Regions from separate parts of the Pseudocitrobacter faecalis genome, predicted to be linked through region 1. Evidence: riboswitches for the same ligand, from Rfam matches in the RefSeq annotation. Region 1 holds a riboswitch; the other holds the start of a gene.
What was found. Region 1 has a riboswitch for thiamine pyrophosphate ahead of thiC (phosphomethylpyrimidine synthase ThiC). Riboswitches for the same ligand answer to the same signal wherever they lie in the genome.
Positions count from the first base shown of each region.

Region 2: another riboswitch for thiamine pyrophosphate. It lies ahead of tenA (thiaminase II); the one in region 1 lies ahead of thiC (phosphomethylpyrimidine synthase ThiC).

Region 1 covers NZ_CBDDNJ010000002.1:4,193,782-4,208,908, forward strand. The annotation lists rRNA gene ACOXYR_RS20305 (16S ribosomal RNA) at 1-1,326, opposite strand, end outside; gene purH (bifunctional phosphoribosylaminoimidazolecarboxamide formyltransferase/IMP cyclohydrolase) at 1,916-3,505, shown strand; gene purD (phosphoribosylamine--glycine ligase) at 3,517-4,809, shown strand; gene ACOXYR_RS20320 (DUF1481 domain-containing protein) at 4,871-5,563, opposite strand; gene hupA (nucleoid-associated protein HU-alpha) at 5,576-5,848, opposite strand; gene ACOXYR_RS20330 (YjaG family protein) at 6,035-6,625, opposite strand; gene nfi (deoxyribonuclease V) at 6,674-7,339, opposite strand; gene hemE (uroporphyrinogen decarboxylase) at 7,349-8,413, opposite strand; gene nudC (NAD(+) diphosphatase) at 8,457-9,230, opposite strand; gene rsd (sigma D regulator) at 9,327-9,815, shown strand; TPP riboswitch at 9,866-9,975, shown strand; gene thiC (phosphomethylpyrimidine synthase ThiC) at 10,061-11,956, shown strand; gene thiE (thiamine phosphate synthase) at 11,956-12,591, shown strand; gene ACOXYR_RS20365 (HesA/MoeB/ThiF family protein) at 12,584-13,336, shown strand; gene thiS (sulfur carrier protein ThiS) at 13,320-13,520, shown strand; gene thiG (thiazole synthase) at 13,522-14,292, shown strand; gene thiH (2-iminoacetate synthase ThiH) at 14,289-15,127, shown strand, end outside.
Region 2 covers NZ_CBDDNJ010000002.1:2,024,475-2,039,601, forward strand. The annotation lists gene lysC (lysine-sensitive aspartokinase 3) at 29-1,390, shown strand; gene ACOXYR_RS10320 (VF530 family protein) at 1,490-1,768, shown strand; gene ACOXYR_RS10325 (glycoside hydrolase family 10-like protein) at 1,834-3,162, shown strand; gene lysM (peptidoglycan-binding protein LysM) at 3,248-3,691, shown strand; TPP riboswitch at 3,770-3,872, shown strand; gene tenA (thiaminase II) at 3,936-4,619, shown strand; gene ACOXYR_RS10340 (ABC transporter ATP-binding protein) at 4,616-5,356, shown strand; gene ACOXYR_RS10345 (ABC transporter permease) at 5,404-6,105, shown strand; gene ACOXYR_RS10350 (ABC transporter substrate-binding protein) at 6,116-7,063, shown strand; gene mqo (malate dehydrogenase (quinone)) at 7,194-8,870, opposite strand; gene ACOXYR_RS10360 (bestrophin family protein) at 9,326-10,240, opposite strand; gene ACOXYR_RS10365 (tagaturonate reductase) at 10,461-11,912, opposite strand; gene ACOXYR_RS10370 (GNAT family N-acetyltransferase) at 12,026-12,553, opposite strand; gene ACOXYR_RS10375 (DUF4186 domain-containing protein) at 12,632-12,997, opposite strand; gene glsB (glutaminase B) at 12,997-13,923, opposite strand; gene ACOXYR_RS10385 (Hok/Gef family protein) at 14,086-14,238, opposite strand; gene sad (succinate-semialdehyde dehydrogenase) at 14,447-15,127, opposite strand, start outside.

The DNA of each region.
Region 1 (15,127 bases):
GGAGTCGAGTTGCAGACTCAATCCGGACTACGACATACTTTATGAGGTCCGCTTGCTCTCGCGAGGTCGCTTCTCTTTGTATATGCCATTGTAGCACGTGTGTAGCCCTGGTCGTAAGGGCCATGATGACTTGACGTCATCCCCACCTTCCTCCAGTTTATCACTGGCAGTCTCCTTTGAGTTCCCGGCCTAACCGCTGGCAACAAAGGATAAGGGTTGCGCTCGTTGCGGGACTTAACCCAACATTTCACAACACGAGCTGACGACAGCCATGCAGCACCTGTCTCACAGTTCCCGAAGGCACCAAAGCATCTCTGCTAAGTTCTGTGGATGTCAAGACCAGGTAAGGTTCTTCGCGTTGCATCGAATTAAACCACATGCTCCACCGCTTGTGCGGGCCCCCGTCAATTCATTTGAGTTTTAACCTTGCGGCCGTACTCCCCAGGCGGTCGACTTAACGCGTTAGCTCCGGAAGCCACGCCTCAAGGGCACAACCTCCAAGTCGACATCGTTTACAGCGTGGACTACCAGGGTATCTAATCCTGTTTGCTCCCCACGCTTTCGCACCTGAGCGTCAGTCTTCGTCCAGGGGGCCGCCTTCGCCACCGGTATTCCTCCAGATCTCTACGCATTTCACCGCTACACCTGGAATTCTACCCCCCTCTACGAGACTCAAGCTTGCCAGTTTCAAATGCAGTTCCCAGGTTGAGCCCGGGGATTTCACATCTGACTTAACAAACCGCCTGCGTGCGCTTTACGCCCAGTAATTCCGATTAACGCTTGCACCCTCCGTATTACCGCGGCTGCTGGCACGGAGTTAGCCGGTGCTTCTTCTGCGAGTAACGTCAATTGCTGTGGTTATTAACCACAACACCTTCCTCCTCGCTGAAAGTACTTTACAACCCGAAGGCCTTCTTCATACACGCGGCATGGCTGCATCAGGCTTGCGCCCATTGTGCAATATTCCCCACTGCTGCCTCCCGTAGGAGTCTGGACCGTGTCTCAGTTCCAGTGTGGCTGGTCATCCTCTCAGACCAGCTAGGGATCGTCGCCTAGGTGAGCCATTACCCCACCTACTAGCTAATCCCATCTGGGCACATCCGATGGCAAGAGGCCCGAAGGTCCCCCTCTTTGGTCTTGCGACGTTATGCGGTATTAGCTACCGTTTCCAGTAGTTATCCCCTCCATCAGGCAGTTTCCCAGACATTACTCACCCGTCCGCCACTCGTCAGCAAAGCAGCAAGCTGCTTCCTGTTACCGTTCGACTTGCATGTGTTAGGCCTGCCGCCAGCGTTCAATCTGAGCCATGATCAAACTCTTCAATTTAAGTTTGATGCTCGTGAATTAAACTTCGTAATGAATTACGTGTTCACTCAGAGACTTGGTATTCATTTATCGTCTTGCGACGTTAAGAATCCGTATCATTGAGTGCCCACACAGATTGTCTGATAAATTGTTAAAGAGCAGTTGCGACGCGCTTTAGCGAACTGTCGCGAGGTGGCGTATATTACGCTTTCCTCTTTCAGAGTCAACCCTGATTTTCAGGATTTTTCTCTTCAACCGAAGCGGCTGTTGCCGTGTCAGTGGGAGCGCATTATAGGGAGTTCTCATGAGGCTGCAACCCTAAATATGCAGTAATTTTACTGACTGCTGAAATTCACAGCAAAACCCCGCCTTATACCCTTTTATACACAGAGTTACCCACAGAACTGCCGATCTTTTTTCTTTCTAAGGGAGATGGAGATGACGAAAATCGGACAACCTGAATGAAAAAGAAAAATTCGCGAGCGTTGCGCAAACGTTTTCGTTACAATGCGACCGCAAAACAAGGATGCCCCGTAAGGGGCGTTAGCTGAGTTTTTTGCGAAAAATTCAGCTAACGCTCTCTGTAATAGTCAAATCCAGGGGATTTACCATGCAACAACGTCGTCCAGTCCGCCGCGCCCTGCTCAGTGTCTCTGACAAGGCCGGTATCGTTGAATTCGCCCAGGCACTCTCCGCACGTGGTGTGGCGCTGCTCTCTACCGGTGGCACAGCGCGCCTGTTAGCAGATAAAGGTTTGCCGGTGACCGAAGTTTCCGATTACACCGGTTTCCCGGAAATGATGGATGGACGCGTAAAAACTCTGCATCCAAAAGTACACGGCGGTATTCTGGGGCGTCGCGGCCAGGATGATGCCATCATGGAACAGCACCACATTGAGCCTATCGATATGGTGGTCGTTAACCTGTATCCGTTCGCCCAGACCGTTGCCCGTGAAGGCTGCTCGCTGGAAGATGCAGTTGAGAACATCGATATCGGCGGCCCGACGATGGTGCGCTCCGCAGCGAAGAACCATAAAGATGTTGCCATCGTGGTGAAGAGCAGCGACTACGACGCCATTATTAAAGAGATGGATGCTAACGAAGGTTCGCTTCTGCTTGCTACCCGTTTCGATCTCGCCATCAAAGCTTTCGAACACACCGCCGCCTACGACAGTATGATTGCCAACTACTTCGGCAGCATGGTTCCGGCCTATCACGGCGAAAGTAAAGACGCCGCCGGTCGCTTCCCACGCACGCTGAATCTGAACTTCATTAAGAAGCAGGATATGCGCTATGGCGAAAACAGCCACCAGCAGGCTGCCTTCTATATAGAAGAGAATGTGAAAGAAGCCTCTGTTGCCACCGCAACCCAGGTTCAGGGTAAAGCCCTTTCCTACAACAACATCGCCGATACCGATGCGGCGCTGGAGTGCGTGAAAGAGTTCGCCGAACCGGCCTGTGTGATTGTGAAACACGCTAACCCTTGCGGCGTAGCTATCGGTAATTCCCTTCTTGATGCTTACGATCGTGCGTATAAAACCGATCCGACTTCCGCATTCGGCGGCATTATAGCCTTTAACCGCGAGCTGGATGCCGAAACCGCACAGGCCATCATTTCTCGTCAGTTTGTCGAAGTGATCATTGCGCCGTCCGCCAGCGAAGATGCCCTGAAAATCACTGCCGCCAAACAGAACGTGCGCGTTCTGACCTGTGGTCAGTGGGCCGAACGTGTTCCAGGCCTCGATTTCAAACGTGTGAATGGCGGCTTGCTGGTTCAGGATCGTGACCTGGGGATGGTCGGTGCAGAAGAACTGCGCGTCGTCACCAAACGTCAGCCGACCGAGCAGGAACTGCGTGATGCGCTGTTCTGCTGGAAAGTGGCGAAGTTCGTGAAATCCAACGCTATCGTCTATGCCAAAGGCAATATGACTATCGGTATTGGTGCAGGCCAGATGAGCCGCGTGTACTCCGCCAAAATCGCCGGTATTAAAGCTGCCGATGAAGGTCTGGAAGTGAAAGGTTCGTCAATGGCTTCCGATGCATTCTTCCCGTTCCGCGACGGTATTGATGCTGCCGCCGCTGCAGGCGTGACCTGCGTTATTCAGCCTGGCGGTTCAATCCGTGACGACGAAGTGATTGCCGCTGCTGACGAGCACGGTATTGCGATGCTCTTTACCGACATGCGCCACTTCCGCCATTAATGGAGCGACAAATGAAAGTATTAGTGATTGGTAACGGCGGGCGCGAGCACGCGCTGGCCTGGAAAGCGGCGCAGTCGCCGCTGGTTGAGACCGTATTTGTCGCACCGGGTAATGCGGGAACGGCGCTGGAGCCTGCGCTGCAAAACGTCGCTATCGGCGTGACCGATATCCCGGCGCTGCTGGACTTCGCGCAAAACGAAAAGGTAGATCTGACCATTGTCGGCCCGGAAGCGCCGCTGGTGAAAGGTGTAGTGGATACCTTCCGCGCCGCCGGGCTGAAAATCTTCGGCCCAACGGCAGGTGCCGCGCAGCTGGAAGGTTCTAAAGCGTTTACCAAAGATTTCCTGGCCCGCCATAAGATCCCCACGGCGGAATACCAGAACTTCACCGAGGTAGAACCTGCACTGGCGTATCTGCGTGAGAAAGGCGCGCCGATCGTCATTAAAGCTGACGGTCTGGCAGCGGGTAAAGGCGTGATCGTGGCGATGACGCTGGAAGAAGCGGAAGCGGCTGTTCACGATATGCTGGCAGGCAACGCTTTTGGCGACGCGGGTCATCGCATTGTTATCGAAGAGTTTCTCGACGGCGAAGAAGCGAGCTTTATCGTGATGGTGGACGGCGAGCATGTGCTGCCGATGGCCACCAGTCAGGATCACAAACGTGTAGGCGATAAAGATACCGGGCCGAACACCGGCGGAATGGGCGCTTACTCTCCTGCGCCGGTGGTGACCGATGAGGTTCATCAGCGCACCATGGAACGTATCATCTGGCCAACCGTGAAAGGCATGGCGGCGGAAGGTAATACCTACACTGGCTTTCTCTACGCAGGCCTGATGATCGATAAACAGGGCAATCCGAAGGTTATCGAATTCAACTGCCGCTTTGGCGATCCGGAAACCCAGCCGATTATGCTGCGCATGAAGTCCGACCTGGTTGAACTCTGCCTGGCGGCCTGTGAAGGCAAGCTGGACGAGAAAACATCCGAGTGGGATGAACGCGCCTCGCTTGGCGTAGTGATGGCAGCGGGCGGTTATCCAGGTGATTACCGCACCGGTGACGTGATCCACGGTCTGCCGCTGGAAGAAGTGGAAGGCGGTAAAGTGTTCCATGCGGGTACAAAACTGGCAGATGACGAGCAGGTGGTGACCAGCGGCGGGCGCGTGCTGTGCGTGACGGCGCTGGGACATACCGTTGAGGAAGCCCAGAAACGCGCCTACACACTGTTGAACGATATTCACTGGGACGGTAGCTTTAGCCGTACTGATATTGGTTATCGGGCAATTGCGCGCGAGCGAGGCGAGTAACTAACGATCCCAGATGCCCGGTGATACACCGGGCCAAGCCACCAGCTCTTAAGCGAAAGGCTTAAAAATTCTTTTCTGTTGGCTGCCAGGTACAGTAGTCCTGGTTAGCAACCAGCAACAGTTGCGTCCCTTCTGGCGATTCCAGCCAGGCAATACTCACCTCTACCGATGAACGACGCTGACGGTTTTCAACATGCGCCAACGCGCGGCTATCGAGGTCAGGCTTCACCACCTCACCTTCGCAGGTCGTTACGCTGTGATCCGCATGCCAGCGCCCCTGACGCAGTACAACGCGCCCCTGACGCAATGCGTCGCTGGTCTGGTGGATTTGCTCAGCGCGATAGCGGTAAAGCGCTACCTGGTCGCTGGAGAGCTGCTGCTTCTGTCCGTCAACTTCCCGCTGCATGAAGCTCAGTTCACCACGGCTGTCAAAACGGGCACGAATATGTTCGGAAGGCTTACTGTATATATTCAGTTCAATCAGCGAGAGCTGATCGCCCTGCCAGCGATATTCGCTGGTTGTAGTGGCCCCATTGTGCCACGGGCTGGAAACGGCGAGAAGATGGGTTTCTCCGCCGGAATCTTTGCGCCAGATGCGTACTGCACCCTGATCGTCAGCATAGCCGCTAGCGGTAAACGGCGGCAACGCGCTGTTATGGCTACAGGCAGAAAGCAACAGTATGCCACCTAACGCCGTCACAGAGCGCCAGATAGACAAAAGGGGTGAAACCACCCCTTCGCTAAAACTGTTCACTGCCACGCGGTCTTACTTAACTGCGTCTTTCAGTGCTTTGCCAGAAACAAATGCCGGCACGTTAGCTGCGGCGATTTTGATTTCTTTACCGGTCTGCGGATTGCGGCCAGTACGCTCAGCGCGGTGGTTCACTTTGAAGGTACCGAAACCAACCAGTTGTACAGCATCGCCTTCTTTCAGAGACTCAGTAATAGCAGCCAGAGTGGATTCCAGAGCAGCTTTAGCCTGGGTTTTGGACAGTTCTGCTTTGTCTGCAATTACATCAATCAGTTGAGTCTTGTTCATAAGTTATCCTTACAATGTGTTTATCGCTTGCTAAGCATCGAGTGCGACGAAAATGCCAGAAAAGCACTCTCCTGCATACACGCACCGATAGCCACTTTTTTTCGCCCCCCAAATGTAGACCAGACGGGGGGCGGAAGGGAAGCCTTCAGGCACGACAATTCAGGCGGTAAATCACGTTTTGTTGTCTCATTGCTTAAAATTTATACCAATATTGCTCTCACCAGCCTCTTTGAGGTCTGCGCGCAGGCCTTTTATCAGTTCAACATCACGTTCTTCACAGTCGGCTAAAACTCGGAAAATTTCCCACTGAATATCCCATTCCTGTTCCACCGCCGGGTTCTCTTTGAGCTCTTCATCGGTCATTTCACGACCAGCCTGAGTCATCTCCAGCATTGCCACGGTGGTGATAGAACTCTTACTGACTTCAATAGCGTGTTCCAGGGTTTCACCGCTTAAACGAGAATGCACCAGTTCACTCAATGCAACACAGGCATCAATCGCCGGATAAACGCCATACATGTCGAAATCATCCGCCGCCGGGATCGCTTCTTCCAGCTTTTCGAGCTGGCTGTCGAAATTCACTTTGGCATCTTTTACCGTCAGCGTTTCCCAGATGAGATCCAGAATACGACGATAAACGTGCGGGTCGCCAAACGCAGACTCTTTACAGAACATGGCGTAGTTCGGGTACATGCGTTCGCACAGGCAGGCCATAAACGTGACGTGTTGCCAGCTTTCCAGCTTCTCCAGACGCAGGTGAATCGGGTTTTGTAACATGATGAGTTCTCAAATGCGGAAATTAGCCGCAGTTTACCTGAATTGTGGTTATTTTGCTGTAAGACGCACAAAGGCGGCGCGTTCAGAGGCGACAGCGTCTGCCCAGCGTGTAGGCTCCGGCAATCGATAGCCTTTCATACAGCGTTGCACCCACGCGAGTGCGCTATCAGTGCTGACGCGGTGCCCCGTCGCGATAAACAACGGATTACAGCGCGCTTTGCTGCGCCACACCCACGCCAGTTGCTCGCCTTTATCCATCAGCGGGGATAACGCGCCGGGTTCGCTGTCGAGCGGCTCGAATGTGCCGCAGAGACGTTTTTTCGCCACCCCTATCGTCGGCACGTCCACCAGCAAGCCAAAATGGCTGGCAACCCCCAAACGACGCGGATGCGAGATACCGTGACCATCGACAAATACTAAATCCGGTTTTTGCGACAGCTTTTCCCACACCGCCAGCAGCGCCGGGTATTCGCGAAAGGACAGGAAGCCGGGTATGTAAGGCATGGTGGTCGCAATGCGCGCCACCTGATACTCCACCAGCTCAAGCGATGGATACTTCAACAGCACCATCGCCGCTCGCGTCACGTCACCGCCCTGCTCAAAACCCACGTCAGCACCGGCGATCAGATCCGGGGGATCCTTATCCAGGCGATCCTCACGGATCACCGAGGAAGCAAGTTCGATTTGTTGAGCGCGTAGTGACGCGAGATCCATAACCACTCCTTACTGATGATAAGGTACAGAGAGACGATGTACTGCCTCGACAAACGCCCCGGCGTGTTCCGGCGGCACATCCTGATGGATGCCGTGACCGAGGTTAAACACATGGCCTTCACCCTTGCCGAAGCCCGCCAGAATGGACGCCACTTCTTCTTCGATGCGCGCAGGCTGCGCGTAGAGCATGGATGGATCCATATTGCCCTGCAGCGCAACTTTGTGGCCCACGCGGCGACGCGCATCGGCGATATCGGTTGTCCAGTCAAGACCCAACGCATCACAGCCAGTTTCCGCCATCGCTTCCAGCCACTGGCCGCCGCCTTTGGTAAACAGCGTGACCGGTACACGACGTCCATCGTTTTCACGCAGCAGGCCATCGACGATTTTATGCATGTAGTAGAGCGAGAATTGCTGATAATCGCGACCGGTGAGCACGCCTCCCCAGGTGTCGAAAATCATCACCGACTGCGCGCCAGCTTTAATCTGTGCATTCAGATAGAGGCTGACGCTTTGCGCCAGCTTATCGAGCAGCAGATGCAGCGTTTGCGGTTCGGCATACATCATCTTTTTGATCACGGTAAACGCTTTGCTGCTGCCGCCTTCGACCATGTAGGTTGCCAGCGTCCAGGGGCTGCCGGAGAAACCAATCAGCGGCACTTCGCCCTTTAGTTCGCGGCGAATCGTGCGCACCGCGTTCATCACGTAACCCAGTTCGCCTTCCGGATCCGGAATCGGCAGCTTATCAACATCCGCTTTGCTGGCGATCGGCGAGGTGAAGCGTGGGCCTTCGCCCGCTTCAAAATAGAGGCCGAGACCCATTGCATCCGGGATGGTCAGAATATCGGAGAACAGAATGGCTGCATCCAGCGGGTAACGGCGCAGCGGCTGAAGCGTCACTTCGCAAGCCAGCTCAGCGTTTTTGCACAGGGACATAAAATCCCCGGCCTGGGCGCGAGTGGCTTTATATTCCGGTAAATAGCGGCCCGCCTGGCGCATCATCCAGACAGGGGTGACATCCACAGGCTGACGCAGCAGCGCACGCAGGTAACGATCGTTTTTCAGTTCGGTCATTTTTCCATTCCTTGAGCTCTTTCACGCCAGTGTAACATGAGTGTCACTCATACTCTGCCCGGCAGAGTGCGACAGTATCTTCAATGAGTCGACGTGCAACGGTTCCCGGCGGCGGCAGTAACGGTAAATCGTCATAGCGATACCAGTTGGCTTCCAGCAGCTCTTTGGGGTCGATCACGATCTCGCCGCTGTCATACTCGGCCATAAATGCGGTCATCAGTGATTGCGGGAACGGCCACGGTTGGGAGGTAACATAACGCAGGTTTTTGATTTTTATACTGCTCTCTTCCATAACTTCGCGCGCGACGGCCTGTTCCAGCGTTTCGCCCACTTCGACGAACCCGGCCAGCACGGTGTGCACGCCGTTGCGATGACGCGTATGTTGTGCCAGCAGAATGGTGTCATCGCGACGGATGGCAACGATAATGCAGGGTGCGATTTGCGGATAATAACGTTGACGGCAGTGGTCGCAGAGCATCGCCCATTCAGTTTTGCTGGGGTGCATCGTATGCCCGCAATAGCCGCAGAATTTATGTGAGCGGTAAAACTCCGCCAGTTGTACACCACGCCCGGCGAGCTGGAACAACCCCACGTCCTGGTCGAGAATTTGCCGCAGCGAGCCCATATCATGGCGGCGCTGTTGCTGAATCAGCCACACCGGTGAGCCTTGCCACTCCCCAATCAACAGCGCACGTTGGCCCGCAAGATCGAAATTCCCCGCTTCACCCCAGGGTAATTCTCCGCCCGGCAACCACAATTTTTGTTCATGGCTGACGACCCACCAGCCGATGTCTAATTTTTCAATTATACGATCCATATCTATTGCACTACCTTTGCTTCACTGGCATGTTATTTACATTATCGTTACATCTTAGTGCGCAGTCTTTAAACCCACTTGTGCGGAGTCAATCACATGTTAAACCAGCTCGAAAGCCTGACGGAGCATGTTGGAGGCAGTAACAAACTGGTCGACCGCTGGCTAAACATTCGCAAGCAATTGCTTATCGCCTATTCCAACCTGATTGGTATTAAGCCTGGCAAAGAATCGTTTATACGGCTGAATGAAAAAGCACTGGATGATTTTTGTCAGCGACTGGTGGACTACCTCTCCTCCTGCCACTTCAGTATTTATGAACGCATTTTGCATAAATTGGAAGGCGACGCCGCGCTTTTAACGGCCACCAAAATCTGGCCAAAGCTGGAAGCCAATACCCAGCAGATTATGGACTACTACGACTCGAGCCTGGAGACAGCCATCGATCACGATAATTGTTTTGAATTTCAACAAGCATTGTCGGATATCGGTGAAGCGCTGGAGGCACGTTTTGTGCTCGAAGATAAGCTCATCATGCTCGTACTGGATGCGATGCACAATAACGCCGGGATCAAACGTCCCGCTTGAGATTTTACGCATTAACGCGTAGTTTACATTCATCGCCTCATTTGTGGGGCTACATCTTGTCGGAGTGCCACGTGTGAAAACACAGGCTGAGACCGTTAATTCGGGATCCGCGGAACCTGATCAGGCTAATACCTGCGAAGGGAACAAGAGTAATTCAGCATTATGCCTCTGCCTTCACGGGCGCTGTGCATCCATTACTCCATCCGTCGTCTGACAAGCCATATCCTTTTTACCTGGTATGCGCTATGTCTACTACAACACTCACTCGCCGCGAACAACGCGAACAGGCTCAACGCTTTATTGATACTCTGGAAGGCACCGCTTTCCCTCACTCACACCGTATTTATCTCGCAGGTACCCAGCCTGGCGTACGCGTGCCAATGCGCGAAATTCAGCTTAGCCCCACATTAATCGGCGGCACTGAGGATAATCCGCAGTACGAAGAGAACGAAGCGATTCCGGTGTATGACACCTCAGGCCCCTATGGCGACCCGGCAGAAAAAATTGATGTCCGCCAGGGCCTGGCAAAACTGCGCCAACCATGGATTGACGCGCGCGCCGATAGCGAAACCTTAACAACGCGCAGCTCCGCGTATACTCAGGCCCGCCTCGCGGATGAATTCCTCGACGAACTGCGCTTCACCGGTTTGCTGACGCCAAAACGCGCACGCCCCGGTAAGCGCGTCACTCAACTCCATTATGCTCGTCGGGGGGTAATCACCCCGGAGATGGAATTTATCGCCCTGCGCGAAAATATGGGGCGCGAGCGTATTCGTAGCGGAGTGTTGCGCCAGCAGCATCCAGGGCAAAGTTTCGACACACTGCTACCGCAAAATATCACACCTGAGTTTGTCCGTGCCGAGGTGGCGGCAGGTCGGGCGATTATCCCGGCGAATATTAACCATCCGGAATCAGAACCGATGATTATCGGGCGCAACTTTCTGGTGAAGGTGAACGCCAATATCGGTAACTCGGCCGTCACCTCTTCCATCGAAGAAGAGGTGGAAAAACTGGTGTGGGCAACCCGTTGGGGCGCCGACACGGTGATGGACCTCTCCACGGGCCGCTATATCCACGAAACACGCGAGTGGATCCTGCGTAACAGCCCGGTACCGATTGGCACCGTACCGATCTACCAGGCGCTGGAGAAGGTTAACGGGATCGCAGAAGATCTGAGCTGGGAAGCCTTCCGCGATACGTTGCTGGAACAGGCCGAGCAAGGGGTCGACTACTTCACCATCCACGCGGGTGTGCTGCTGCGTTACGTGCCGATGACCGCAAAACGCCTGACCGGTATTGTGTCGCGCGGTGGCTCGATTATGGCGAAATGGTGCCTCTCACATCATCAGGAAAACTTCCTTTATCAACACTTCCGCGAAATCTGTGAAATCTGCGCCGCCTATGATGTGTCGCTGTCACTGGGCGACGGCCTGCGCCCCGGTTCTATTCAGGACGCCAACGATGAAGCACAGTTCGCGGAGCTGCACACGTTGGGCGAGCTGACCAAAATTGCCTGGGAGTATGACGTGCAGGTGATGATTGAAGGCCCGGGCCACGTGCCAATGCAGATGATTCGTCGCAATATGACCGAGGAACTGGAGCACTGCCACGAAGCGCCGTTTTACACTCTGGGGCCACTCACCACCGATATTGCGCCAGGCTACGACCATTTTACCTCCGGGATTGGTGCAGCAATGATTGGCTGGTTCGGCTGCGCGATGCTGTGCTACGTCACACCAAAAGAGCACCTCGGCCTGCCTAACAAAGAAGATGTGAAGCAAGGCCTTATTACCTACAAGATTGCCGCCCACGCAGCCGACCTGGCTAAGGGCCACCCCGGCGCGCAGATTCGCGATAACGCCATGTCGAAAGCACGCTTTGAATTCCGCTGGGAAGATCAGTTCAACCTGGCGCTCGACCCTTTCACCGCCCGCGCGTATCACGATGAAACATTGCCGCAGGAGTCAGGCAAAGTTGCCCATTTCTGCTCAATGTGCGGGCCCAAATTCTGCTCCATGAAAATCACCCAGGAAGTGCGCGATTACGCGGCGAAACAGGCCGCAGAGGCCGGGATGAACGAAATGTCCGGTCAGTTTCGCGCCCGGGGTGGCGAACTCTATATCCCTCAGGAGAACTTATAATGTATCAGCCCCATTTTCCCCCGGTTCCTTTCCGTTTAGGACTCTACCCGGTTGTCGATAGCGTGGAGTGGATTGCGCGTTTGCTGGAAGCGGGCGTACGCACGATCCAGTTGCGTATCAAAGACAAACGCGACGACGAGGTAGAGGCTGATGTGGTTGCCGCGATTGAACTCGGTCGTCGTTATCACGCGCGTCTGTTTATCAACGACTACTGGCGTCTGGCGATTAAACACCAGGCTTATGGTGTGCATCTGGGGCAGGAAGACCTGGAAACCACCGATCTCAAGGCGATTCGCGCGGCCAATTTACGCCTTGGTGTATCGACCCACGATGATATGGAAATCGACATGGCGCTGGCGGCACAGCCTTCTTATATCGCGCTGGGTCACGTGTTCGCAACGCAAACCAAGCAGATGCCCTCCGCGCCGCAGGGACTGGAACAGCTCGCCGCGCATATTAAACGCCTGGACGATTATCCCACCGTTGCCATTGGCGGCATTAGCCTTGAACGCGCCCCGGCGGTACTGGCGACAGGCGTTGGCAGCATCGCTGTCGTGAGCGCGATTACGCAGGCCGCAGACTGGCGCGACGCCACCGCGAAACTGCTGGCTCTGGCAGGAGTGGGCGATGAATGATCGCGATTTTATGCGCTACAGCCGCCAGATGCTCTTGGAAGATATCGCCGTGGAGGGCCAGCAAAAACTGCTCGCCAGCCGGGTGCTTATCGTCGGGCTGGGCGGCTTAGGCGCGCCTGCGGCGTTGTATCTTGCCGGTGCGGGCGTCGGCACGCTGGTGCTGGCCGATGACGACGAAGTACACCTGAGTAATCTGCATCGTCAGATTGCCTTTTCCACGCACGACATCGCCCGTCCAAAAGCAGAGGCCACGCGTGCGCGGCTGGCGGAATTGAACCCGGATATTACCCTCGTCACACTTTCGCAGCGGCTGGCGGGCGACACGCTCAGACAGGCGGTGCAGGATGCGGATCTGGTGCTCGATTGCACCGATAACATGGCGACGCGCCAGGCAATAAACGCGGCCTGTGTGGCGCAGAACACGGCGCTGATTACCGCCAGCGCGGTGGGATTTGGCGGGCAGATGATGGTACTGACGCCGCCGTGGACGCAAGGTTGTTACCGTTGCTTGTGGCCTGACGATGCCGAACCGGAACGCAACTGCCGAACGGCGGGCGTAGTCGGCCCGGTAGTGGGAGTCATGGGTACACTGCAGGCGCTGGAAGCTATCAAGCTATTAAGCGGCATGCCCACCGGCAATACCCTGCGCCTGTTTGACGCACGCGCGCACCAGTGGCGAAACCTGGCGCTGCATCGCGCGGTGGACTGCCCGGTTTGCGGAGGTCGCCATGCAGATTCACTTTAATGATGAACCGATGCCGTGCGCTGAAGGGCTCTCCGTCACTGCCCTGCTCACGCAGCTTGAACAGTTAAAGCCGGGCGTCGCGCTGGCGCTCAATCAACAAATCCTGCCGCGCGAGCGTTGGGAACATCACATTGTGCAGGACGGCGATCGAATCCTGCTTTTTCAGGTTATAGCCGGGGGCTGACATGTTACGCATTGCCGATAAAAACTTTGATTCCCATTTATTTACGGGTACCGGAAAATTTGCATCATCAAAGGTGATGGTCGATGCCATTCGCGCATCGGGCAGCCAGCTTGTCACGCTGGCAATGAAGCGCGTCGATTTACGCCAGAATAACGATGCCATTCTGGAACCGCTGCGTGAAGCGGGCGTGACGCTGCTGCCGAATACCTCCGGCGCAAAAACGGCGGAAGAAGCGGTCTTCGCCGCGCAATTAGCCCGGGAAGCGCTGGGCACAAACTGGCTGAAACTGGAAATTCATCCCGACGCACGCTGGCTGTTGCCCGATCCTATCGAAACCCTGAAAGCCGCTGAATTGCTGGTCAAGGAAGGTTTTGTGGTGTTGCCGTACTGTGGCGCAGACCCGGTGCTGTGTAAGCGTCTTGAAGAAGTGGGTTGTGCCGCCGTGATGCCGCTGGGTGCGCCGATCGGTTCGAATCAGGGGCTGGAAACCCGCGCGATGTTAGAGATTATCATCGCTCAGGCAAATGTACCGGTGGTGGTCGATGCGGGAATTGGCGTACCAAGCCACGCAGCACAGGCACTGGAGATGGGCGCCGACGCGGTGCTGGTGAATACTGCCATTGCCGTCGCCGATGATCCTGTGATGATGGCGCACGCGTTTCGTATGGCGGTTGATGCCGGTATCCTGGCCCGACAGGCCGTTCCGGGTGCACGACGCGCGCACGCTGTCGCCACCAGCCCATTAACCGGTTTCCTGGAGGCCAGCGCATGAACACCTTCAGCGATCGCTGGCGTGAACTCAACTGGGACGATCTGCGCCTGAAAATCAGCAGTAAAACCGCGGCCGACGTTGAACGCGCGCTGGCCGCCCGCCATCTTACGCGTGACGATATGATGGCGCTGCTCTCACCTGCTGCTGCCGATTATCTCGAACCCCTGGCGCAACGGGCGCAACAACTTACCCGCCAGCGCTTCGGCAACACCGTCAGTTTTTACGTGCCGCTGTATCTTTCGAACCTGTGCGCCAACGACTGTACCTACTGCGGTTTTTCCATGAGCAACCGCATCAAGCGTAAGACGTTGGATGAGGCCGAAATCGCCCGTGAATGTGCGGCTATCCGCGCAATGAATTTCGAGCACCTGCTGCTGGTAACCGGCGAGCATCAGAGTAAAGTCGGGATGGATTATTTTCGCCGCCATCTTCCCGCCATACGCAGCCAGTTTTCATCGCTACAGATGGAGGTGCAGCCGCTCTCAACCGAAGAGTACGCTGAACTGAAAACGCTGGGGCTGGACGGGGTAATGGTTTATCAGGAAACCTACCACGAGGCGCAGTACGCCCATCATCATCTGAAAGGCAAAAAGCAGGATTTCTTCTGGCGGCTGGATACGCCGGATCGCCTGGGCCAGGCGGGTATTGATAAAATTGGCCTCGGCGCGCTGATTGGTCTGTCAGACAGCTGGCGGGTGGATTGCTTTATGGTGGCCGAGCATTTGCTGTGGCTTCAGCACCACTACTGGCAAAGCCGCTACTCGATCTCCTTCCCGCGCCTACGCCCCTGCGCGGGCGGTATTGAGCCAGCGTCATTGATGGATGAAAAGCAACT
Region 2 (15,127 bases), 2.2 Mb from region 1:
TTATATGGCGCCCTGATATGAGATTGTTATGACACGCATTTATCCACAATTCGTCGTTGCCAAATTTGGCGGTACCAGCGTTGCTGACTTTGACGCGATGAATCGCAGTGCCAGTATTGTTCTTGCAGATGAACAGGTTCGCCTGGTCGTATTATCTGCCTCCGCCGGTGTCACTAATCTGTTAGTCGAGCTTTCTGAAGGACTGGAAAGCAGCGATCGTATGGATAAAATCGATACCCTTCGCACCATCCAGTACAACATTATTTCCCGCCTGAAACAGCCAACGGTTATCAGCAAAGAAATAGACCAACTGCTTGAAAATATTGCCCGGCTTGCTGAAACCGCGCAGGCAATGCCATCGGCAGCATTAAGCGATGAACTGGTGAGCCACGGCGAGCTGATGTCGAGCCTGCTGTTTGCCGAAGTGCTGCGTGAACGTGAAGCCCAGGCAGAATGGTTTGACGCACGCAAAGTGATACGCACTAACGACGTATACGGTTGTGCGGAACCGAATCTTAGCCAGATCGCTGAACAGGCTGAAATGCACCTGCGCCCACGCATTGAACAGGCCATTGTTATCACTCAGGGCTTTATCGGTAGCGATGACGCCGGGCATACCACTACGCTTGGGCGCGGCGGCAGCGACTATACCGCATCCCTGATAGGCGAAGCGTTACAGGCAATGCGTGTCGATATTTGGACGGATGTCGCCGGGATCTATACCACCGATCCTCGCGTTGTACCGCAGGCCCAACGCATCGACCATATTTCATTCGCCGAAGCCAGCGATATGGCTGCGTTTGGGGCGAAAGTCTTACATCCGGCAACATTACTGCCAGCGATGCGCAAAAACATTCCGGTATTTGTCGGTTGCAGTAAAAATACCGCTGCTGGCGGTACGCTGGTCCGTCGTGAAACCGAGAATCCACCGCTGTATCGTGCGATTGCCGTTCGTCGCAAGCAAACGCTGTTACGACTGCACAGCCTGCACGCGCAGCCTGCCTACGCTTTTTTTGCTGATATGTTTGCCATCCTGGCACAGCATCAGGTGGATATTGATCTGGTGACCACGTCCGAAAGCAGCATTGCGTTGGCGCTCGATCCCTCCTGCGCGACATCCGGGGAAGATCACACCTTAACCACCTCACTGCTGACGGCGCTCTCTTCCCACTGCCGGGTTGAGATTGAAACGGGGCTGGCGCTGGTGACGCTGATTGGAAATCAGCTCCATCACGCTACGGGCGTATGTCGGGATGCCTTCGCTGAACTGGACGCGCATGCGGTACGTATGATTTGTCACGGCGCATCCAATAATAATCTCAGCTTCCTGCTGCCGGGCGACGCTGCCGATAGCGCCGTCGTTGCATTACATCGCAGGCTGTTCGAGTAAGGTTTTCAGGGGCGTTCGCGCCCCTTTTCAATTCATTGCCCCCGTTACCGCTTTCTTGTAACCTTCCCCGCTTATTTACGCACACTTTTTCGGACACTCATGACCGCTCAACATTCGAAAGATCCTTTGCACGGCGTTACGCTGGAAATGCAGGTTAATGCCCTGGTGGCTCGCTACGGTTGGGAAAAACTGGGCAAGCTGGTGAACATTAACTGTTTTAAAAATGATCCTAGTGTGAAATCCAGCCTCAAGTTTTTGCGCCGCACGCCCTGGGCGCGGGCGGAAGTTGAAGCACTCTATCTTGATTCCCTCGACGACGATGAACCTCAGGATGGCGCATTTAACCCATGGCTTCAGGGGCGTAACGATAAGATCTGATTCCCTTCCCCTGCAAATCGTAAGAGAATATCGCCTCTCAAGGAACTAGTAGAAAATGGGCGATTATGATCATCTCTTTGCGGGGCGTCTCCCCGGTCACTCAGGTTAAAAAACTAGGCACACTGGTTGCCGTGGCATTACTTGTTGTCAGTTGTTCGTCTAAGCCACCGAGTTCACTTGTTACGCCATCGGGTAATACGACGAAGCCTGTCGGTAAAACACAGAAACATAACGAGCCGATGCGCGGGATTTGGCTGGCAACGGTTTCACGGCTCGACTGGCCGCCAGTAAATTCGGTCAATATCAGCAGCCCTGCTATTCGCATCAATAAACAGAAAGAAGCGTTAACGGCGAAGCTCGATAACCTGAAGCAGTTGGGTATTAATACCGTGTTTTTCCAGGTAAAACCCGATGGCACCGCGCTCTGGGATTCTAAAATTTTGCCGTGGTCTGATACTTTAACCGGCAAGATTGGCGAAAACCCTGGGTACGATCCGTTGCAGTTTATGCTGGATGAAGCCCACAAACGCGGCATGAAAGTTCATGCCTGGTTCAACCCGTACCGGGTAACGACCAACACCAAACCTTCAACGGTGGCCGAGCTGAATCGTACGCTCTCGCAGCAGCCTGCCAGCATTTTTGTCCTGCATCGCGACTGGATCCGCACATCAAGCGATCGCTTTGTGCTTGATCCCGGCATTCCGGAAGCGCGCGACTGGATTACCAGTATTGTGGCGGAAGTGGTGGCGAAATATCCAGTCGATGGCGTTCAGTTTGATGACTATTTCTATACCGAAACCCCTGGCTCGACGCTTAACGATAACCAGACCTGGCGCCAATACGGCCAACAGTACGCATCAAAAGCTGACTGGCGACGTCATAATACACAACTGCTTATCGAGCAAGTGTCCCGCACCATCAAACAGCTGAAACCCGACGTCGAGTTTGGCGTAAGCCCGGCGGGCGTCTGGCGTAACCGTTCGCACGATCCGTTAGGGTCGGATACGCGCGGTGCGGCCGCCTACGACGAATCTTATGCTGATACTCGCCTTTGGGTACAACAGGGCTTGCTGGATTACATTGCCCCGCAACTTTACTGGCCGTTCGCGCGTGATGCAGCGCGTTATGATGTGCTGGCAAAATGGTGGGCGGATGTGGTGAAACCAACCAAAACGCGTCTGTACATTGGCGTGGCGTTGTATAAAGTGGGCGAACCGTCAAATAAAGAACCTGACTGGGCGGTGAATGGCGGCGTGCCGGAGCTGAGCAAACAGCTAGATCTCAACGAATCCATCCCTGAAATTAACGGGACGATCCTGTTCCGCGAAGATAATCTCAATCAACCGCAAACTCGCCAGGCGGTGAATTATCTGAAAACCCGCTGGGGCCATTAATCCTCCCTTTTGTGCGCTACGCAAATCCGGCGTAGCGCGCCTCATCTGCTATGCTTACCCTGACATTCTTTACTGGAGAACGGATATGGGATTGTTTAACTTCGTGAAAGAAGCAGGTGAAAAACTGTGGGATAAACTGACGGATTCGCATCAGGACCAGGGCGAAAAAGTCACCGAGCATTTGAAGAAACTCAATATTCCCGGTGCGGATAAAGTCCAGGTGACGGTTGTTGATGGGAAAGCCAGCGTCACCGGTGATGGACTAACCCAGGAAGAGAAAGAAAAAATTCAGGTTGCGGTGGGTAACGTTGCCGGGGTCAGTGAAGTGGAGAATAACATCACGGCTGCTGATAGCGCGGATGAAGCCACCTATTACACCGTGAAGTCCGGTGATACGCTGAGCGCGATTTCTAAAACCGTTTATGGCAATGCCAATCTGTATAACAAAATTTTTGAAGCCAACCGTCCGATGCTTTCTCACCCGGATAAAATTTATCCCGGTCAGACATTACGTATTCCTAAAGCCTGATAGCCGTACGCTTGCCGGAAGTCATTCCGGTAAGCGTTTACCCCTCGTTGTATTCACAGGCAAAATATCGTATAAAACCTCCTGTCCGAGGGGTGTCCAGTAATGGGCTGAGATGGCGCAAGCCGAACCCTTAGAACCTGATCTGGGTCATGCCAGCGAAGGGACGGGTTAGCCATCTATTTATACAGCCAATTCCTGTTCTTCCCTTATTGCGCCCGGATCTCCACCGATTACTGGAGGTCCCATGTCTTTACCCCTTTTTGAAACTGGTCTTTACGCGCGTCTGCGCTCGCTTGCCGGTCACCACTGGTATGATTACGTCGCGCATGAATTTGTTCAGCAGTTAGGCGCAGGCACCCTGCCTGAACCCGCTTTCCGCCGATATCTCACCCAGGATTATCTGTTTTTAGTTCATTTCGCCCGCGCCTACGCGCTGCTGGTCAGCAAACTGCAAAACCTGCCGGAGATGCGCGCCGCGACAGCATCACTGAATGCGATTCTTAACGAATTGCCGCTACATATCAGCTACTGCCAGCAATGGGGGTTAACGGAGTCCGACGTTACGCAGGTGGAAGAAGCCGCTGAAACGGTGAACTACACCCGTTACGTGCTGGATGTGGGACACTCAGGCGATGTGCTTGATTTGCTTACCGCATTGATGCCCTGTGTAGCAGGCTATGCGGAAATCGGCCTGCGCCTGCTCAACGATCCGGCGACTGTCTTTGAGGGGAACCCCTACGCGCCGTGGATCCGTAACTATGGTGACAAGGACTATCTGGCAGGCGTACAAGCCTCACTGACACTATTTGAAAATCTGGCCGCTGCGCGTGGAGGTGAAAGCCGTATCGGTGAGCTTTCATCTATCTTCACCACCGCCACTCGACTGGAAAGCGCGTTCTGGCAGATGGGATTGAACGCAAAATCATGAAGTGCGTGAATGCATCCCCGGCCATCAGGGTGACAGACCTTACACTTCGCTACGGCGATAAGACGATATTTGAAAATCTCAACGTCGAGATCCCCGCGGGTCATTTCGTTTCGTTGCTCGGTGCCAGCGGTGCGGGGAAAACCAGCCTGCTGCGTATCGTTGCCGGGCTGGCCGCGCCAACGGCTGGCTCGGTGACGGATGAACACGGTCATCCGCTGGAAGGCCGTATCAGCTGGATGGGTCAGCGCGATCTGCTCTATCCGTGGTTAACCATCGAACAAAATGTTTGCTTGGGTGCGCGTTTGCGCGGTGACCAAGCCGATCGTGAGTGGGCACAAGAGTTGCTCTATCGCGTTGGCTTAAGTGGTTACGGCCATGCCCTTCCGCAGACGTTATCCGGCGGGATGCGTCAGCGCGCCGCCATCGCCCGTACCCTCTACGAACAGCAGCCAATTGTGTTGATGGATGAGCCATTTTCCGCGCTGGATGCGATTACCCGCGCCACGATTCAAACGCTGGCGGCGGAATTACTGGCCGATCGTACCGTGTTGCTGATTACCCACGATCCCGCTGAGGCCTGCCGTTTGAGCCATCGCATTCTCGTTCTGGCGAAATATCCTGGCGGTATTGATGACGCCCACATTATGGCTGGCATCCCGCCACGTGACCTGGACGATCCTCAGGTTATCCAGAGCCAACGCGAGCTTATGCAACAACTGATTCGGGGGGCACAGTGATTTTCTTATCACGTATCTGGCGCGGAGTGACGCTGTTTGCAGGCTTAATGGGCTTATGGTGGCTGGCGACGCTCGGCTCTATCCCGGCATTCCTGCTGCCCTCGCCCACGGCGGTGGTTCAAGCCCTGCACGATAATGGTCGTTACCTCGGCTGGCACACATTGATTACGCTATCGGAAATCGCCAGTGGGCTGGTGATTGGTGTACTGCTCGGGGCGATTCTGGCGCTGTGCATGGTCTTCTCACCCCGTCTTCAGCGCTGGGTGATGCCAGTGGTATTAACCAGCCAGGCGATTCCTGTCTTCGCACTCGCTCCGCTGTTGGTGCTGTGGTTTGGTTTTGGCATGAGCGCCAAGGTCACCATGGCGGTGCTGATTATTTTCTTTCCGGTGACGTCGGCTCTGTTTGACGGTCTGCGCCGGGTAAGCGGTGATTATCTCGACCTGGCCCGCACCATGGGAGGATCACGCTGGGCACTACTCCGCCATGTCCAGTTGATGGCCGCCCTGCCTGCGTTTGGCTCTGGCCTGCGCATGGCGGCAGCCGTTGCGCCCATCGGCGCCATCATTGGCGAATGGGTCGGCTCGGCGGAAGGTTTGGGTTATGTGATGCTCAACGCCAACGCACGCATGCAGAGTGACATCTGCTTCGCCGCCCTTCTGATACTCGTTTTGATGACCATCTCCCTGTGGATGATCATCGATGCCCTGTTACATCGCCTGATTTATTGGGTTCCGGATAACCATTGAGAAAACTACGATGACAACAAAAATACTGAAACCTGCGCTCGCTGCTCTGCTTATCGCCGGTACACTTTCGCCAGACGCCTGGGCGCTGGAGAAAGTGACGCTGGTACTGGACTGGTACATCAACCCAGACCACGCCCCCGTGATGGTTGCACAGCAAATCGGCGCATTTAAAGAGGAAGGCCTGGACGTCACAATTGTCCCACCTTCCGATCCGGCGCTTCCTCCGCGCCTGGTGGCAGCAAAACAGGCCGATCTGGCGATCACCTATCAACCGCAACTGCACTTTTTTGCCGATCAGGGCTTACCGCTGATGCGTGTGGGCACACTTATCAATACGCCGCTGAATACGGTGATTGCGCTGGATAAAAATATTAAATCGCCTGCTGATTTAAAAGGTAAAAGCGTGGGCTATTCCGTCAGTGGCATCGAGCAGGCGACGCTCGATACCATGCTGAAACATAGCAATACGCCAGCGGATGCGGTGAAGCTTATCAACGTTAACTTTCAGCTAACCAGTGCTCTATTGACCGGCAAAGTGGACGCGGTGATTGGCGGCTATCGAAACATCGAAGCCCTGGAGATCCAGCTTCAGGGAAAAGAACCGGTGGTGTTTAATGTCGAGGATTATGGCGTGCCTGCGTACGATGAGCTGATTCTGGTGGCGAATAAAGAGATGGCTGGAGAAGCGAAAATTAAAAAATTCCTCGCGGCTTTGAAAAAAGGCAGCGACTACCTGCACGCGCATCCGCAGGAGAGCTGGAAAACGTTCGCCAGTCTGCATCCTGAGCTTAATACCGAATTGAATAAGCAGGCATGGATGAAAACGCTGCCGCTCTTTGCGCAAGATCCGGCAAAACTGGATAAAGCCCGCTATGCGCATTACGAGCAGTTTTTGTTTGATAACAAACTTATCAAAAAAATAACCCCGGTAGAGCAGTACGCTACCGGGGTTATGTAAGCCATACATCAGATTGCGAACGAAGTGCGCTTTGTTATTGCCGGATGTGGCGTAAACGCCTTATCCGGCCTACAAAATTTCGTGAATTCAATCTAATGTAGGCCTGATAAGCGCAGCGCATCAGGCAATTTTACAGCGCCATGTCGTGCTGAGGTGACGCTTCAGGCTGTGATGCTTTCTGCGTGACGTTGTCACTTGCATCAGCATTCATTTTGATTACCGGAGGCTTAACCAGCTGCAACGTGGCTGCGGTATCGTCCCAAACCTGCTGCGTCAGCGCGCTGTTACCGTTCAGTTGCTGACCGTAGCTCGGCACAATCGCGCGGATTTTGCTCTGCCATTGCTCAGAACTGAATTGTTCCGGGAACATCTTCTTAATCACGTTCAGGGTGATGGGCGCAGCGGTCGATGCGCCCGGAGAAGCACCCAGCAATGCGGAAATCGTGCGCTGTTGGTCAACAACCACTTCCGTACCCAGTTTCAGTACGCCACCTTTGTCTTCATCTTTCTTGATAATCTGCACACGCTGACCTGCCTGAATCAGTTTCCAGTCTTCTTTACGCGCCTGAGGATAGTACTCTTTCAGCGCGGCAAAACGGTCATCATCGCTCAACATAACCTGACTAATCAGGTATTTGACGAGATCAAAGTTATCCAGCCCCACATGCGTCATCGGCATCACGTTGCTGGTTGTGGTGGTGCTCAGCAAATCGAAGAACGAGCCATTTTTAAGGAATTTGGTGGAGAACGTTGCGAACGGCCCAAACAGCACCACGCGTTTACCGTCGATGAAACGTGCATCAATGTGCGGTACGGACATCGGCGGCGCACCAACGGAGGCCTGGCCATAGACTTTCTGTAGGTGCTCTTTAGTGATCGCCGGGTTTTCCGTCATCAGGAAAGAACCGCCAACCGGGAACCCTGCATAATTATCGGCTTCAGGAATGCCCGTTTTTTGCAGTAATTTCAGTGCCCCACCGCCAGCACCGATAAATACATATTTGGCATCAATCGCATGCTCTTTACCGTTATTCACATCCTTGATTGTCACGTGCCAGGAGTTATCGCCATTGCGTTTAAACTCAGTCACTTCAGACGAGGTTTGCAAAGAGAAATTCGGGCTTTTTTTCAGGCTGCCGATCAACTGGCGGGTAATTTCACCGTAGTTCACATCGGTACCGGCTGGCGTCCAGGTTGCAGCCACTTTCTGCTGCGGATCGCGCCCTTGCATTACCAGCGGAGCCCATTGCTGAATTTGCTGGTGATCGGTAGAGAATTTCATGCCCTGGAACAACGTCGTTTTTTGCAGCGCATCATAACGCTTTTGCAAATAATTAACGTTGGTGTCGCCCCAGACAAAACTCATATGCGGGGTGGAATTAATAAAGGAGTGCGGTTCACGTAAAATGCCGCGTTTCACCTGCGCCGTCCAGAATTGACGCGAGATCATAAACTGCTCATTAATATCCAGCGCTTTGCTGACATCAATCGAACCGTCCGGACGTTCCGGCGTATAGTTCAGCTCCATATTCGCCGAGTGCCCCGTACCGGCGTTATTCCAGCCATTAGAGGATTCCAGCGCCACGCCGTCGAGTTTTTCGACCATGACCTGCTTCCAGTCTGGCTGCAGCTCCTGGAGCCACGTGCCGAGAGAGGCACTCATAATACCGCCGCCAATCAGAAGGAAATCGGTTTTTTGTGAGGTTTCAGAATTAGCCCAGGTTGCCGAACTGACAAACAGCGCCACAGAGGTGAGTGAGATAATTGTCTTTTTAATTGCAGGCATAATAGTAATATCACATAGCATTGATGAAACATGAATAAATATAGTAAAGCATTTTTACGATAATTTAAAATATCTACAACATTTTTCGCACTATTATATAATTACATATTTATTTAGTTATTTAATTAAATAAATCATCAACACTCTTTGTTGGGTATTTTCGTTATGTAGGAACGCATGCGCTTCCCTCGTTCTTATGGAACGAGGGAGTAAAATGAAAGGCTTTACCAGGAGAAATCCTGGACCAGTGATAAGTCCCAGGCAGTGGCAAACAGTGAAATGAAGATGATCAGGTTCACTGCGGTTTCTATTCTTTTTTCCATTTTGATTCTCCTTATGCCGGTTATGACGATCTAACACGGAAAACCTTAATGATTTCTTAATGCTGCACGACCATCATAAGGCGAACGCAGCAGGTTATGAATACGAGTATGCCAATAAAAACCGGCTGCGTCCCCCTCTTTTACTTTTGCGCACTAAGTGAGCTGATAGTGCTTATCTGCCGTCAGTTTTGCCGGGATCACGGTTTCATCGTTCATTTGCAGCAGCTCTATCTCAATCGCGTTGCAGATAGCATCCAGCGGCAGATCGTTATCTTCCATGCCAAACGGCTCTTCCAGTTCTTCGGCAAGGGTATCAAGCGCGATAAACGTGTACGAGATAAGCACCGACACAAACGGCGTCATGTAGTGCAAATCAACAACCAGCGCGAACGGCAGCATGATGCAAAACAGATAAACGGTGCGGTGCAGGATCAGCGAATAGGCAAAAGGCACGGGTGTATTGGCAATACGCTCGCACCCGGCCAGTACGCCCGACATATCATTAAGCCGGTTATTCAGGCTATGAAACAGAATGTCCGACAGTTTTCCTTCGCGACGACGCACGGCCAGCCACTCCCCCATCATCAGGAGAATACGGTTTGCAGGCGTTTGAACGGCCAGAACCTGAGCCAGCTGTTTGTCATCAAGATAGTTTGCCAGCACCGCTTTCGCAGGCTGGCGGCGTAATGACAAGCGCAGGCTGTGGGCAAACGCGATTTGCAGCCTGGTAAACTCCGCAATATTGGGTTCGTCGTGAAGCGTATTTTTCACTTCCCGCAGCAAGGAGCGTGAAGCAATCATCAGTTGCCCCCACAGCAAGCGCGCTTCCACATAACGTGCGTAGCAGGCGTTATTTCTGAAGCCCAGGAAGATAGCAATGGCGACACCAAGAATACTGAATGGCGCCACGGTAAGCTTGATACCCAGTGAGGTGTACCACGGTAAAATTGCGATAACCACAATTGAGAGCAGGAAATTGAGTAGCAAGCGAGAGTAGATCTTGGGAAGCACCGAACCATGCCAGACAAGAATGCGAGGCAGCCAGTGTTGATGAGGACGCGCAATCATATATTTATCGATTAAGTTAATAACTTGTTTATTAAACGTGATTGCGGTCACATATTCAAGCGGTTTGCTTGGCTGTCGCGTATAATCAATCCCCTTTCATTCCTGCCAAAAATGACGACGCACGATGTTTAAGTGTGGATTACAAAGAGATGAAATATGTATGTTGTAACTAATGGTGCTAAATAAAAAACCCGGCATTTGCCGGGTCTGGTTCATGCTCTTAGCACAGCGGCTGAACGGCTTTACGCATTCCCTGCAGCAGAATCGCGTCAAGATCCAGAGACACCTGCTCGACAAGGCCGACAACCTGAGTCAGGTCCTGCTCCCAATGCTCACTCACAGAAAGCACCGTTTTCACCAGCTCGCTGGTACTAATCAACTGATCACGATGCTGCGCCCACAGTTGCTGATAACGTTCAATCCAGTGCGCATCATCCTGTACCGGATACGTTTCACCGTTACGCTCTGCGCGATAAAACGCAATCAGTGCCGCCAGCGCGAAAGTTAAACGTGCAGGCAGTTTGCCGGTTGCCTTCTGCCCTGCCAGCAGTTGCGGCAGAATACGGGTACGGAATTTCGTCATCCCGTTCAGCGCGATAGAAAGCAACTGATGCTTGATATACGGATTGCGGAAACGCCCGGTTACCGCGCTGGCGAAAGATTCCAGCTCATCACGCGGCAAATCGAGCACCGGGATAATCTCGTCGTAAATGGCTTTTTCAACGAAAGCACAGATTTCCGCGTCATTCATCGCCTCGCCGACCGTATCGAGCCCTGCCTGGTAGGCTACCGGCACCAGAGCCGTGTGCGCCCCGTTCAGAATCGCCACTTTACGCTCTTTATACGGTTTGATGTCATCCACAATCAGCACGTTGAGGGAGAGTTTGTCGAGACGCAGTTCGCTGGCGAGCGATTTCGGCCCCTGAATAACAAACAGGTAGAAGTGCTCAGCGGTATCAAGGAAACCGTCTTTGTAACCCAGTTCCGCTTCAATGGACGCCGCTTCATCACGCGGATAACCGGTAACAATTCGGTCGACCAGGGTGGAACAGAATGTGTTGGATTCATTCAGCCAGGTCACAAATTCCACCGGCAGCGCCCACTCCTGCGCGTAACGCAGCACCAGTTCATGCAGCGCGTCACCGTTATAGTCTATCAGTTCGCAAGGAATGATAATCCAGCCTTTATCCGCTGCGCCGTTAAAATGCGTGTAGCGTTCAAACAGCAGACGAGTCAGTTTAGCCGGATAGCTTACGGCCGGTGCATCATCAAATTTATCGCCGGCATGGTAGCTGATGCCCGCTTCCGTGGTGTTCGAGAAGACAAAGCGCATGTCCGGGTTGTGTGCCAGTTTCAGGAAAGCGTCGTAATCGGTATAAGCGCTGATTTCGCGGTTAACGGAACGAATTAAACGCGCATCGCTCACGGCATCGCCCTGCTCATTCAGGCCACGAATGATGGTCGTGTACAGGCCATCCTGCGTGCTGAGTGACGGCGGGAAATCGCTGGCAATCGGGCGAACAATCACTACACCGGCATTCAGATCGGTGTGTTCGTTCAGCAGGTCGATCTGCCAGTCAACGAATGCGCGCAGGAAGTTACCTTCGCCAAACTGAATGATACGTTCAGGGTACTGCGCACCGGGGAAGTCCTGGCGGTTCAGAGTCTTCACAATCGTTTCCTTTTTAATTAGTCATACAACCTGGTCGAATTGGTGTAATAACTTACCAGATTTTTAGACAATGAAACCCTGTTTTGATCAAAATGTGAGGACTAATTCATAATTCAGAGGAATTTATAGAACACACTGGTGGCGGTTAATTCCCCCGCAGGCATCAGCGCATAACGCGGGATTTCGCCCACTTTATGCCAGCCAGCGCGCTGGTAGAACGTCTCCGCCCCGCTTCCCGTTGCGGTATCAAGCACAAGCACGTTTTTGCCTGCATCACGCGCTATCGTTTCCAGATGCGACATCAACTGACTTGCTATACCAAAACGTCTGGCATCCTCATGCACCAGCAGTTTAGCCACATCCGCGCGATGCGGCTGGTTCTCGGGTTGATCGATAATAAGCTGGACGGTGCCGACAATCCGCTGCTGCGCGTCTACTGCCACAAGTAAGATACGTTCATTCGCCACCACGCTCACCGCGGTACGTTGCCAGAATGCCAGCGCTTTTTCGCGGCTAAAAGGCAGCATAAAACTGACCGACGCGCCGCCTTCAACGCAGTTGATCAGAATGTCGGTCAGATCATGGAGATGCAACAGAATTTCATCATGGGATAGCGTGCGCACGGTAAAGGACGGGGTCATGAAACTCTCCTGAGTGAATTTCATGTCACTATCGCTGGCGGCGCGTAACAGCACAAGAGGTGCCGTCATCGCATTTACTTATGGTTGTGGTTTATTCATCTGAATCACCAGCCAGTGGTGAATGACGCCGACAATATAGTGTTGCTGGGCGTCATCAAGCGCCGTTCCCGCAGGAATGTTATGCCATTTTTCCAGGCAGCCGCGACAGCAGGTTGCCGTCGCGTGCTGGGCGATAAACACAGGGTGCCCGCGCATGGGTGTTTGCTTGCCATCATTTTTCGGCTGTGCCGGGGCGAGTCGGGATGCGATGAAATCGGCCGCGTGACTGTCGATAACCTCGGGGCCCTTGTCATAGCAATACTGCCGCTCTTTTGCGCCAAGTTTAAAACGGCTGCGAAACGGCGAGCGCGCCAGGCGTGTAAACAAATTATCGAGAGGAACCATTAGTACACTGAACGTCCAATCTTATGCGTTAATTTTTCCAGAACCGCGACGCCCGCCAGCGAGTTACCGGCTTCGTCCAGTTCCGGGCTCCATACGGCAATCGCCATCTCATGCGGCACGATCGCAACCACACCGCCGCCAACGCCGGATTTCGCCGGCAGCCCGACGCGCCAGGCGAACTCACCGGCATTCTGATACATGCCGCTGGTCGCCATGAGAGCATTAACCTGCCGCGCCTGCATCGGTGAAATAATCGGGTGGTGAATATGCGGTGCCCGCCCCTGATTCGCCAGGAACAAAAATGCCCGCGCCAGTTCGTTGCAGCTCATTTTCAACGCGCAATAGTGAAAATAGTTTTGCAGTACCGTCGCCACATCGTTATGGAAATTACCAAAGGATTTCATTAACCAGGCGATCGCCGCATTACGCGCGGAGTGCTCAAACTCGGAGCGTGCAACCACAGAATCGTAGGTAATATCCGGGACGCCGCACAACGTGCGAATAATCTCCAGCATGCGCATACGCGGTGCGCTCAATCGTCCCTGCAGCATATCGCATACAACCAGCGCGCCCGCATTAATAAACGGGTTACGCGGAATACCCTGCTCGATTTCCAGCTGCAACAGCGAGTTAAAGGGCTGACCAGAGGGATCTTTCCCTACCCGTTGCCAGATTTCGTCTTCTGAATAGTGGTTCATCGCCACCACCAGACTGAGTACTTTGGAGATGGACTGAATGGAGAAACGTTCGTCGGCATCGCCCGCCGAGAAGTGCTGACCATCCACCGTGCTGATGGCAATCGCCAGTTTGTTGCCGCTTACCTGGGCCAGCGCCGGAATATAATCCGCTACCTTACCTTGCCCAATCAACGGCCTGACGTCGGCTAAAATCGACGCCAGCATGTCATTATCGATGACCGTAGTCACTTACTACTCCTTGCCCGCAGGCTATTTCCGGCCTGCAAGTATAACAGAGCATGATGGATGAAACATAAGAAAGCCCGCACGAAGCGGGCTGAGAAAAAATGGGTGCGTTGTGGATATGCCTGACACACAAAGAGTGGCGGGGATCGCTCCCCGCCGTTGCTCTTACACGGATCGGCACGCTGTGAAAACAGCAACCTCCGTTTGGCCAGTTCGGATGTGGACCTCACAGAGATCTTTTCTCATTACCAGCACCGCCACATCGGCGGAAACACAGATAATGACCAGGGCAAGTAGCATCCCTTTGTACTGTTTCATCGCGCTCTTTTCCTTGACCTTACGGTCTGTAAGAGGCACTCTACATGTGACTAGCATATAGGGGGCCTCGGGTTGATTGAAAAATCACTCGGGGCTTTTCTCTATCTGCCATCCTGCAAATGCCTGAGACAGATAGCCTCAAGCACCCACAACCATCTTACGCCGCGCCATCCCTGTTTACGCTTTGATAAACACTCTTTTTTCGAGATTATCGACGGTCTTTCCACACCGTTTGTACGTTGCAGAATTCATGCAAACCAAAATGCGACAGCTCTCGACCAAATCCGCTTTTCTTCACGCCACCGAAAGCCACGCGCGCGTCACTGGCGCTGTAACCGTTGATAAATACTCCGCCGCATTCGAGCTGTGCGGCAAAGCGTTGAGCCTGTGCGTCATCGGCAGTGAAAACCGTCGCTGAAAGACCAAACTCACTGTCGTTTGCCAGTTCGAGAGCATGATCGGCATCGCGCGCAATGGTAATTGCCGCGACCGGGCCAAACATTTCCTGACGAAACGCAGTCATCTCTGACGTGACATTCCCCAGCACGGTCGGCGCGTAATAATTACCGTTTCCGGCCATTTTTTCGCCACCTAACAGCAGAGTCGCGCCTTCGGCAAGCGTTGCCTGAACCTGTTGATGCAGTTCATCACGCAGGTCAAAGCGCGCCATCGGGCCTAAATAGTTTTGCTCGTCCAGCGGATCGCCCATTTTCAGTTGCTCGGTTGCCGCAACAAATCGGCGTGTAAAAGCATCCGCGATCCCGGCTTCAACAATAAAGCGCTTCGCCGCAGCGCAAACTTGCCCGGTATTCTGATAACGCCCGATAACTGCCGCCTGCACCGCGGTATCAAGATCCGCATCGTTCAGCACAATAAAGGGATCGGAACC